2 regions of the Pseudomonas solani genome follow, and region 2 is predicted to be linked to the other one. Evidence: predicted binding sites of a transcription regulator. Region 2 holds the regulator's gene; the other holds the start of a gene.
What was found. The regulator FliA, encoded in region 2, starts transcription of late flagellar genes. The targets are predictions, from matches to a motif close to CTAAAGTTTNNNNNNNNNNNGCCGNTAA.

Region 1: PSm6_RS30125 (methyl-accepting chemotaxis protein) is a predicted target of FliA. The motif match lies at 1,991-2,018, and genes of this name have one in related genera.

Annotation. Positions count from the first base shown of each region.
Region 1 covers NZ_AP023081.1:6,633,196-6,637,705, forward strand. Annotated here, with positions in the region: gene PSm6_RS30115 (alpha/beta fold hydrolase) at 1-939, opposite strand, end outside; gene PSm6_RS30120 (undecaprenyl-diphosphate phosphatase) at 1,032-1,862, opposite strand; gene PSm6_RS30125 (methyl-accepting chemotaxis protein) at 2,112-3,743, shown strand; gene PSm6_RS30130 (hypothetical protein) at 3,761-4,366, shown strand; gene PSm6_RS30135 (hypothetical protein) at 4,468-4,510, shown strand, end outside.
Region 2 covers NZ_AP023081.1:4,641,684-4,646,193, reverse strand. Annotated here, with positions in the region: gene PSm6_RS21145 (chemotaxis protein CheA) at 1-836, opposite strand, end outside; gene PSm6_RS21140 (protein phosphatase CheZ) at 848-1,636, opposite strand; gene PSm6_RS21135 (chemotaxis response regulator CheY) at 1,656-2,030, opposite strand; gene fliA (RNA polymerase sigma factor FliA) at 2,115-2,861, opposite strand; gene fleN (flagellar synthesis regulator FleN) at 2,858-3,691, opposite strand; gene flhF (flagellar biosynthesis GTPase FlhF) at 3,764-4,510, opposite strand, start outside.

The DNA.
Region 1 (4,510 bases), 2.0 Mb from region 2:
CAGCAGATGGGCGTTCACCTCGCGCGGCTTTTCGTTCTGCAGCCAGTGCCCGCACTCGGCGATCACATGCTGCTCCAGCGCGGGCACGCTGCGCGGCATGACCTTGATGCTGTGGGCTTCGAGGGTGCCGACCGGGTCCTTGTCGCCGATGAGGAACAGCGCCGGCTGCAGCACCTGGCAGCCTTGCAGCGGCTCGGTACGCTGCCAGCTGCGCTCGAAGTTGCGGTACCAGTTGAGCGCACCATGGAAGCCGCGCCCCTCGAAGGTCTTCAGGTACTCGGCGAAGGCGGCCTCGTCGCACCAGTCCGGCAGCCGGCCGGGGTCCTGCATGCCATCGAACAGGGTCGCGCCGGCGGGTTTGTCCTGGAGGAAGAAGTCCCGGGGCACAGCGGCGGAGCTGTTGTGCATCATCATCCGCAGGGTGCGCGGGATGTCGACATCCAGCTCACGCTCGGCGACGCCCGGCGCCTGGAAATAGAGGATGTAGTTGAAGCGGTCGGCGAAGTGCTGACGCATCGCCTCGGTAGCCGGTTGCTTCGGGCGGCCACCGAAGGGCACCGCCATGCCCACCACCGCCTTGACCCGCTGCGGCTCCAGCAGGGCCAGGTGCCAGGCCACCGGGGCACCCCAGTCGTGGCCGATGACGCAGGCCTCGTGCTGGCCAAGGGCATCCATGGCGGCCTGGATATCGCCGCAGAGGGTGATCAGGTCATAGGCGGCGGGGTCGACCGGGGCGCTGCTGCTGCCGTAGCCGCGCATCTCCGGCACCAGCACCCGGTAGCCGGCGGCCAGCAGCGGCTCGATCTGGTTGCGCCAGGAATGCCAGCATTCCGGGAAGCCGTGCAGCAGCCACAGCGGCCGCCCATCCTCGGGGCCGGCGCAATGCAGGCCGAGGTGGATGCCGTTGACCTCCAGCAGGCGATGTTCGAGCGCGCTCATGGGCTTTCCTTCATCCGTAGCGGTGCAGGCGCCCACTATGACAAAGGCGCGCCCGGGGGCACGCCTTTATCGATATCGCGAATGCTCGGGACTCAGCCTTGCGCGGTGGCCCAGTCGATCAGGCCGAACTGCCAGGTGCCGAGGATCAGCAAGCCGAAGCCGATTCGGTACCAGGCGAAGGCCGCGTAGCTGTGGTTGCCGATGAACTTGAGCAGGGCGCGCACGGCGATCATCGCGAAGATGAACGAAACCACGAAGCCCAGGGCGAATACCGGCAGGTCCGCCGGCTGGAACAGGTGGCGGTACTTGTAGCCCGAGTAGACCGCCGCGCCGACCATGGTGGGCATGGCGAGGAAGAAGGAGAACTCGGTGGCTGCCTTGCGCGACAAGCCGAACAGCAGCCCGCCGATGATGGTGGCGCCGGAGCGCGAGGTGCCGGGCACCAGCGCCAGGCACTGGGCCAGGCCCACCTTGAGTGCCTGCTTCCAGTTCATGTCATCCACCGTCTCGGCCTGGATCGCATGCTCGCGACGCTCGGCCCACAGCATGATCACCCCGCCGATCACCAGGGCGGTGGCCACGGTTATGGGGTTGAACAGGTAGTGGTGGATCAGGTCGGCGAAGGCCACGCCCAGCACCACGGCCGGGAAGAACGCCACCAGCAGGTTGCCGGTGAAACGCTGAGCACTGCGCTCACGAGGCAGGCCGACCACCACGTCGAAGATCTTGCGCCGGTATTCCCAGACCACGGCGAGGATGGCGCCGAGCTGGATGATGATGTTGAAGGCCTGGAAGCGCTCGCCACCGAAGCCGATCAGGTCAGCGACTATGATCTGGTGGCCGGTGCTGGAGATCGGCAGGAACTCCGTGATGCCTTCGACAACGCCCAGTATCAGGGCCTGAAAGGCCGTCCAAAAATCCATCGGAACTCCCCAAGGCGCGCCAAGCGGCGGCCTGCTCTTGCGAATGTGTAAGTGATATGGCCCCAGGCGGGTACCGCGCGCGGCTGAGACCAGCCACGAGGACGCGGGTTCCCGGCCGACGATCCGTTATCAGGTTTGCCGGCCAAGGGCCGAAATGCTATCAGACATGCTATGGATTCGCGCGCGGCAAAGACCGCTCCGGAACGCGCAATCCGCTGCCGAACAATAACAAGCCAGGAGCACCGGACCATGAACCTTCGCAGTCTGCCCATCAGCCGCCGCCTGTGGCTGATCCTCATCGTCTCGGTGTCGATGCTGGTGATCCTCGAGGTGGTGATGCTCCAGCAGATCCACACCGACCTGCTGCACGGCAAGGAACTCAAGACCCAGCACGTGGTGCAGACCGCCGCGGGCGTGTTGCAGCACTTCCAGGCCCAGGAAGCCGCCGGCACCCTGCCCCGCGAGGAGGCGCAGAAGCAGGCCATGCAGGCCATCCGCGCCCTGCGCTACGACAAGAACGACTACTTCTGGATCAACGACCTGACCCCGCGCATGGTCATGCACCCGACCAACCCGAAGCTGGAGGGGCAAGACCTCTCCGGCTACAAGGACCCGGACGGCAAGCCGCTGTTCAACGACATGGTGGCCGTGGCCCGCAGCAAGGGTGCCGGCTTCGTCGACTACCGCTGGCCCAAGCCGGGCGCCATTGATCCGGTGCCCAAGGTGTCCTACGTGCAATTGTTCGAGCCCTGGGGCTGGGTGATCGGCTCAGGCATCTATATCGACGACATGCAGGACGAGTTCTGGTCCCAGGCCCTGCACGCCTCGGCCATCGGCCTGGTGATCGCCCTGATCATGGCGGTGCTGGTGGTGGTGATCGCCCGCAGCATCACCCGCCCGCTCGAGGAAGTGGTCACCGCCATGGCCGCCATCGCCAGCGGTGAGGGCGACCTCACCAGCGCCCTGGACAACCAGGGGCGCGACGAGATCACCGCGCTGTCCGGCCACTTCAACGCCTTCACCAGCAAGCTGCGCGGGGTCATCCGCCAATCGCTGGACGCCGCCGGCGCACTGGACCAGGCCGCCGGTTCCCTCGGCAGCATCGCCAGCAACGGCCAACGGCAGAGCGAACAGCAATCCCAGCAGATGGAGCTGGTGGCCACGGCCATCAACGAGGTCACCTATGGCGTGCAGGACGTGGCGAAGAACGCCGAGCACGCCGCCAGTGAAGTGCGCACCGCCGAAGACCAGGCGCGCCTCGGCCAGAGCAACATCGACAGCAGCCTGCGGCAGATCGGCCAGCTTTCCGACACCATCGCCCAGGCGGTGGAGGTGATCCGCTCGCTGGCCGAGGAAAGCTCACAGATCGGCTCCGTGCTGGAGGTGATCCGCTCCATCGCCGAACAGACCAACCTGCTGGCGCTGAACGCCGCCATCGAAGCCGCCCGCGCCGGCGAACAGGGCCGCGGCTTCGCCGTGGTCGCCGACGAAGTACGCCTGCTGGCCCAGCGCACGCAGAAATCCACTGCCGAGATCCACGGCATGATCGAGCGCCTGCAGGGCAACTCCGAGGCGGCGGTGAAGGTGATCAACGAAAGCAGCCGCGCCTCGCAACTGACGGTGGAGCAGGCCAGCCAGGCCGGCGAGAGCCTGGGGCAGATCGCCCAGTCGCTGCGCAACCTCACCGGGCTCAATGCCTCCATCGCCAGCGCCACCCTGCAACAATCCCACGTGGTGGAAGACATCAACCAGAATGTGACTCAGGCAGCCAGCCTGGCCCATGACAACGCGATGGCTTCAGAGCAGACTAGCGCCGCCAGCCAGCAGCTCAGCCAGTTGGCCGAACAATTGAACCGCTTGTTGAGACAATTCCGCGTTTGAGGACCGGCATGGGCAACATGGAACACCAAGAGGTCGACCTCGGCCAACAGCAGAACCAAGACCTGATCTGGGACCTGGACAGCATCGCCCGTCGCGAGCTGGCCGAGCGGTTCATCCGCCTGTTCGAGAACCGCCTGTGCGTGTACTCCGAGTCCACGCGCCAGCTGTACACCAACTACGGCCTGCACTTCCCCGCCGACCTCGGGCGCAAGATGGTGGTGCTGCCCAACCCCTATGCGTTCCACGACACCCTGCATGGGATCGAGGCCAGCGCGGTGCTCAAGACCGGCCTCTGCGTGCTGCCCGGCGTGGTGCTCGGCAAGCCGGGCCTGCTGCTCAGCACACGCATCGAGGAAGGCGGGCCGAAGCCCAAGACCATGCCTTTCAAGCCGGCGCTGGCGCAGATCATCAGCAACCAGCGCAAGCGCGGCGACGTGTTCCTGCCGATCCTGATGAAGGGCGACCTGCGCGAGTTCGACCAGCAGATGCCCTACATCCACCTGCACCGCCTGCAGGTGCACAAGCTGCCGCACCTCTCCACCTTCGAGCGCGACGACATCCAGCAGAGCATCACTCGCAAGCTGCTGATGCTCTACCGCCAGGCCGACAGCCTGGTGTGCTGAGGCTTGCCCCGGGCGCCCGGTAAACCGGGCAGCAGGGGCAAGACCGGGCGCCCCCCTCCTGGCTAGAGTCGACCCACGACCCGCCACGGAAACCCACCGCCATGCCCTGGTACCTCGAAGCCCCGCTAAGCGTCATCGCCGGCC
Region 2 (4,510 bases):
GTAGGTGCCGCAGGAGCCTTGTCGGCCGGAGCGGCAACCGCAGGGGCCTCGACCTCAGCGGCGGCCACGAACTTGCCTTTGCCATGCAACTGGTCGAGCAGCGCTTCGAACTCGTCGTCGCTGATCTCGTCACCGCCACCGGCAGGTGCCGCAGGCGCGGGCGCCGGGGCGGCGGCCTTGGCAGGCGCAGCAGGGGCCTGCTCGGCCACGAACTTGCCCTTGCCGTGCAGTTGGTCGAGCAGCGCTTCGAACTCGTCGTCGCTGATTTCGTCAGCCCCGGCAGCGGCCGATGAGGCCGCGCTGACGCTCGACTCGGCGGCGGGCTCATCGAGCACGTTGAGCAGCTGTTCGAACTCGCTGTCGGTGATATCACCGGACGCGGCTTCGGCTTCAGCAACGGGCTCAGGCTCGGGCTCGTACTCCGGTTCGGCAGCCGCCTCGTCACCACCCGGCTCGGCCAGGCGTGCCAGGGCAGCCAGCAGCTCCGGCGTGGCCGGCGTCGGCTCGGCGCGCTCGCGTACCTGGCTGAACATCTCGTTGACCGTGTCCAGCGCTTGCAGGACCACGTCCATGAGCTCCGCCGTCACACGGCGTTCGCCCTTGCGCAAGATGTCGAAGACGTTCTCGGCGATGTGGCAGCACTCCACCAGCGCATTCAGCTGGAGGAAGCCGGCACCACCCTTGACCGTGTGGAAGCCGCGGAAAATGGCATTGAGCAGATCCATATCGTCCGGACGGCTCTCGAGCTCGACCAGCTGTTCGGACAATTGCTCCAATATTTCGCCGGCCTCAACCAGGAAGTCCTGGAGGATTTCTTCATCGGCGTCGAAGCTCATTCGGTTGCTCCCTAGAATCCAAGGCTGGATAACAGATCATCGACATCGACCTGACCGGACACGACATCATCACGCTTATCGGCATTGATCTGCGGACCTTCACCCCTGGAAGGCTCTTTTTGTTTTTCTTTTTCAGCCACGATCTCCGCACGGTCGTGGTGGATACCAGCGAAGCGATCGACATCGCTGGCCATCAGTACCAATTTCACCAGGTTGCTCTCGACCTCGGTGACCAGTTGGGTGACGCGCTTGATCACCTGGCCGGTGAGATCCTGATAGTCCTGGGCAAGGAGGATGTCGTTCATCCTCGACGAAAGCTGTTCGGTATCGCGTTGACTGCGAGCAAGGAAAGTCTCGATGCGCTTGGCCAGGTCGCGGAAGGCATCCGCGCCAATTTCCCGACGCATGAAGCGCCCCCACTCCTCTCCCAGGCTCTGGGCTTCATCGCCTAGGCCATTGAGCAGCGGTGCGCTCTCCTCCACCAGGTCCATGGTCCGGTTCGCGGCCTTCTCGGTCATCTTCACCACGTAGGAAAGACGATCAGTGGCGTCGGCGATCTGCGAAACCTCTGTGGCATGGGGCAGGTGCGGGTCGATCTGGAAGTTGACGATCGCGGTGTGCAGCTCGCGCGTCAGCTTGCCGACTTCCTGGTACAGCCCGCGATCACGGACTTTGTTGAGTTCATGGATGAGTTGCACGGCATCGCCGAAATTGCCTTTTTCAAGGGTATCGACCAGCTCGCGCGCATGGTTTTTCAGGGTCGACTCAAGGTCTCCCGGTTGGGAATCTTTTTGGTCCATGGCGTCCTCGCGACTGGCATCAGCCGTTGACCCGTTCGAAGATCTTCTCGATCTTCTCTTTGAGCACCTGGGCGGTGAAAGGCTTGACCACATAGCCGTTCACACCGGCCTGGGCCGCTTCGATGATCTGGTCACGCTTGGCCTCGGCCGTCACCATCAGCACCGGCAGGTGCTTGAGGCGCTCGTCGGCACGCACGGCGCGCAACAGATCGATCCCGGTCATGCCCGGCATGTTCCAGTCGGTGACCAGGAAATCGAAGTTGCCACTGTGCAGCATGGGTAGAGCGGTGGTGCCATCATCGGCCTCTGCGGTATTGGTGAAACCCAAGTCACGCAGGAGGTTCTTGATGATGCGTCTCATCGTCGAGAAATCGTCCACGATGAGGATTTTCATGTTCTTGTCCAAATCGACCTCCGTACAGTCCTAAACGCCCCCGTAGAACGGGGGCGTCGATCAATCGAAAAACCGGCGTGCCAATCAGTGCGCGCGCCATTCACCCAGCCGTGACCGCAAGCGTGCGGCACATTGGCTGTGCAACTGGCTGACCCGCGATTCACTGACCCCCAGCACTTCGCCGATTTCCTTCAAATTCAGCTCTTCGTCGTAATACAGCGCCAGTACCAAGCGCTCTCGTTCCGGCAGATTGGCGATGGCGTCAGCCAGCGCCGCCTGGAAGCGCTCGTCTTCCAGATCATTCGAAGGTTCGAGATGGGTGACTCCGGTGTCTTCGTGCGTCGCGCCATGTTCACCGTCCTGCAACAGGTCGTCGAAGCTGAACAGGCGGCTGCCCAAAGTGTCGCTCAGGATGCCGTAGTAATCTTCGAGACTCAATCCAAGTTCGGCCGCAACTTCCTGATCTTTAGCGTCTCGCCCGGTTCTTGCCTCAATTTTCCGGATGGCATCGCTCACCATCCGGGTGTTGCGATGGACCGAGCGTGGTGCCCAATCCCCTTTTCTCACTTCATCGAGCATGGCACCGCGGATGCGTATGCCTGCATAGGTCTCGAAACTTGCGCCCTTGCTGGAATCGTATTTCTTCGAGGCTTCGAGCAGGCCGATCATGCCGGCCTGCATCAGGTCCTCCACCTGCACGTTGGCCGGCAAGCGGCCCAGCAGGTGGTAGGCGATGCGTTTGACCAGCGGCGCGTAGCGCTCGATCAGCTGGTGCTGGGAATCCCTAGCCTGTGCCTTGTTGTACATACGAAGTCCACTAGCGGGTGTCATATGGCCGAATCCGCGATCGGTTGCTGCACCAGGCGCTCCACGAAGAACTCCAGATGACCGCGTGGGTTGGCCGGCAGGGGCCAGCTGTCCACTTTCTGGGCTATCGCCTTGAACGCCAGGGCGCACTTCGAGCGCGGGAAGGCTTCGTAAACCGCGCGCTGCTTCTGCACGGCCTTGCGTACGGATTCGTCATAGGGCACCGCGCCGACATATTGCAAGGCCACATCCAGGAAGCGATCAGTCACTTTGGTCAGCTTAGCAAAGAGGTTGCGACCCTCCTGTGGACTATGTGCCATGTTGGCCAATACGCGGAAACGGCTCATGCCGTAGTCGCGGTTGAGGAGCTTGATCAAAGCATAGGCGTCGGTGATGGAAGTGGGTTCGTCACAGACGACTACGATCACTTCCTGCGCCGCGCGCACGAAGCTGACCACCGCGTCGCCGATGCCGGCGGCGGTGTCGATCACCAGAACGTCGAGGTTGTCGCTGATCTCGCTGAAAGCCTGGATCAGGCCGGCGTGCTGCATGGGCGAGAGCTGCACCATGCTTTGGGTGCCCGAGGCGGCCGGCACGATACGAACGCCACCCGGGCCCTGCAGCAGCACGTCACGCAGGTCGCACTCGCCGGCGATCACGTCGGCCAGGGTGCGCTTGGCGGTGAGGCCGAGCAGTACGTCGACGTTGGCCAGGCCAAGGTCGGCGTCCAGCAGCATGACCCGGCGACCGAGATCGGCGAGGGCCAGCGAGAGGTTCACCGACACGTTGGTCTTGCCGACGCCACCTTTGCCGCCGGTTACGGCAATCACCTGTACGGGATGCAAACTACCCATTTATTACACCTTGTCTCACGTCGACTGGGCCACTTGGCGGGCTCGTGCCACTCATCCGGAGTGGCTGGGGTTCTATCCGACTCGGCGGGCCGGGTTCTGGTACAGCCCGGCGAACAGGTCGGCCATGGCTTCTTCGCTGGGGTCCTCCGGCGTCTGCAGGCTCACTGCACGGCTCACCAGCTGGTGGCTGCGGGGGATCTGCAGGTCATCCGGAATCCGAGGCCCGTCAGCAAGATAGGCTACCGGGAGATGCTGGCCGATAGCCAGTCCTAAAACCTCTCCCAGGCTCGCCGCTTCGTCGAGCTTGGTCAGGATGCAGCCAGAAAGACCGCAACGCTTATAACTATGGTAGGCCGCCTTTAGCACTTGGCTCTGACTCGTTGCAGCCAGCACCAGATAGTTCCTGGCTTTGACACCACGGCTGGCCAAGGTCTCCAACTGCATTTTAAGCGCAGGATCGGTCGCCGGCAGGCCTGCGGTGTCAATCAGCACCACACGTTTGCGCGCCAGCGGGGCCAACGCCTGGGTCAGGGATTGGCCGGGATCGACATGGGTCACCGACACGTTGAGGATGCGGCCGAGAGTCTTCAACTGCTCCTGGGCGCCGATCCGGTAGCTGTCCATGCTCACCAGGGCGATCTGCTGGGCGCCGTATTTCAGTACGTAGCGCGCAGCCAGCTTGGCCAGGGTGGTGGTCTTGCCCATGCCGGCCGGGCCGACCAGGGCGATCACACCGCCCTCTTCCAGCGGCTCCTGCTGCGGTGTGCGGATGGCGTGGGCCAGGTGGGCCAGGACCATGCGCCAGGCCTGGCGCGGGTC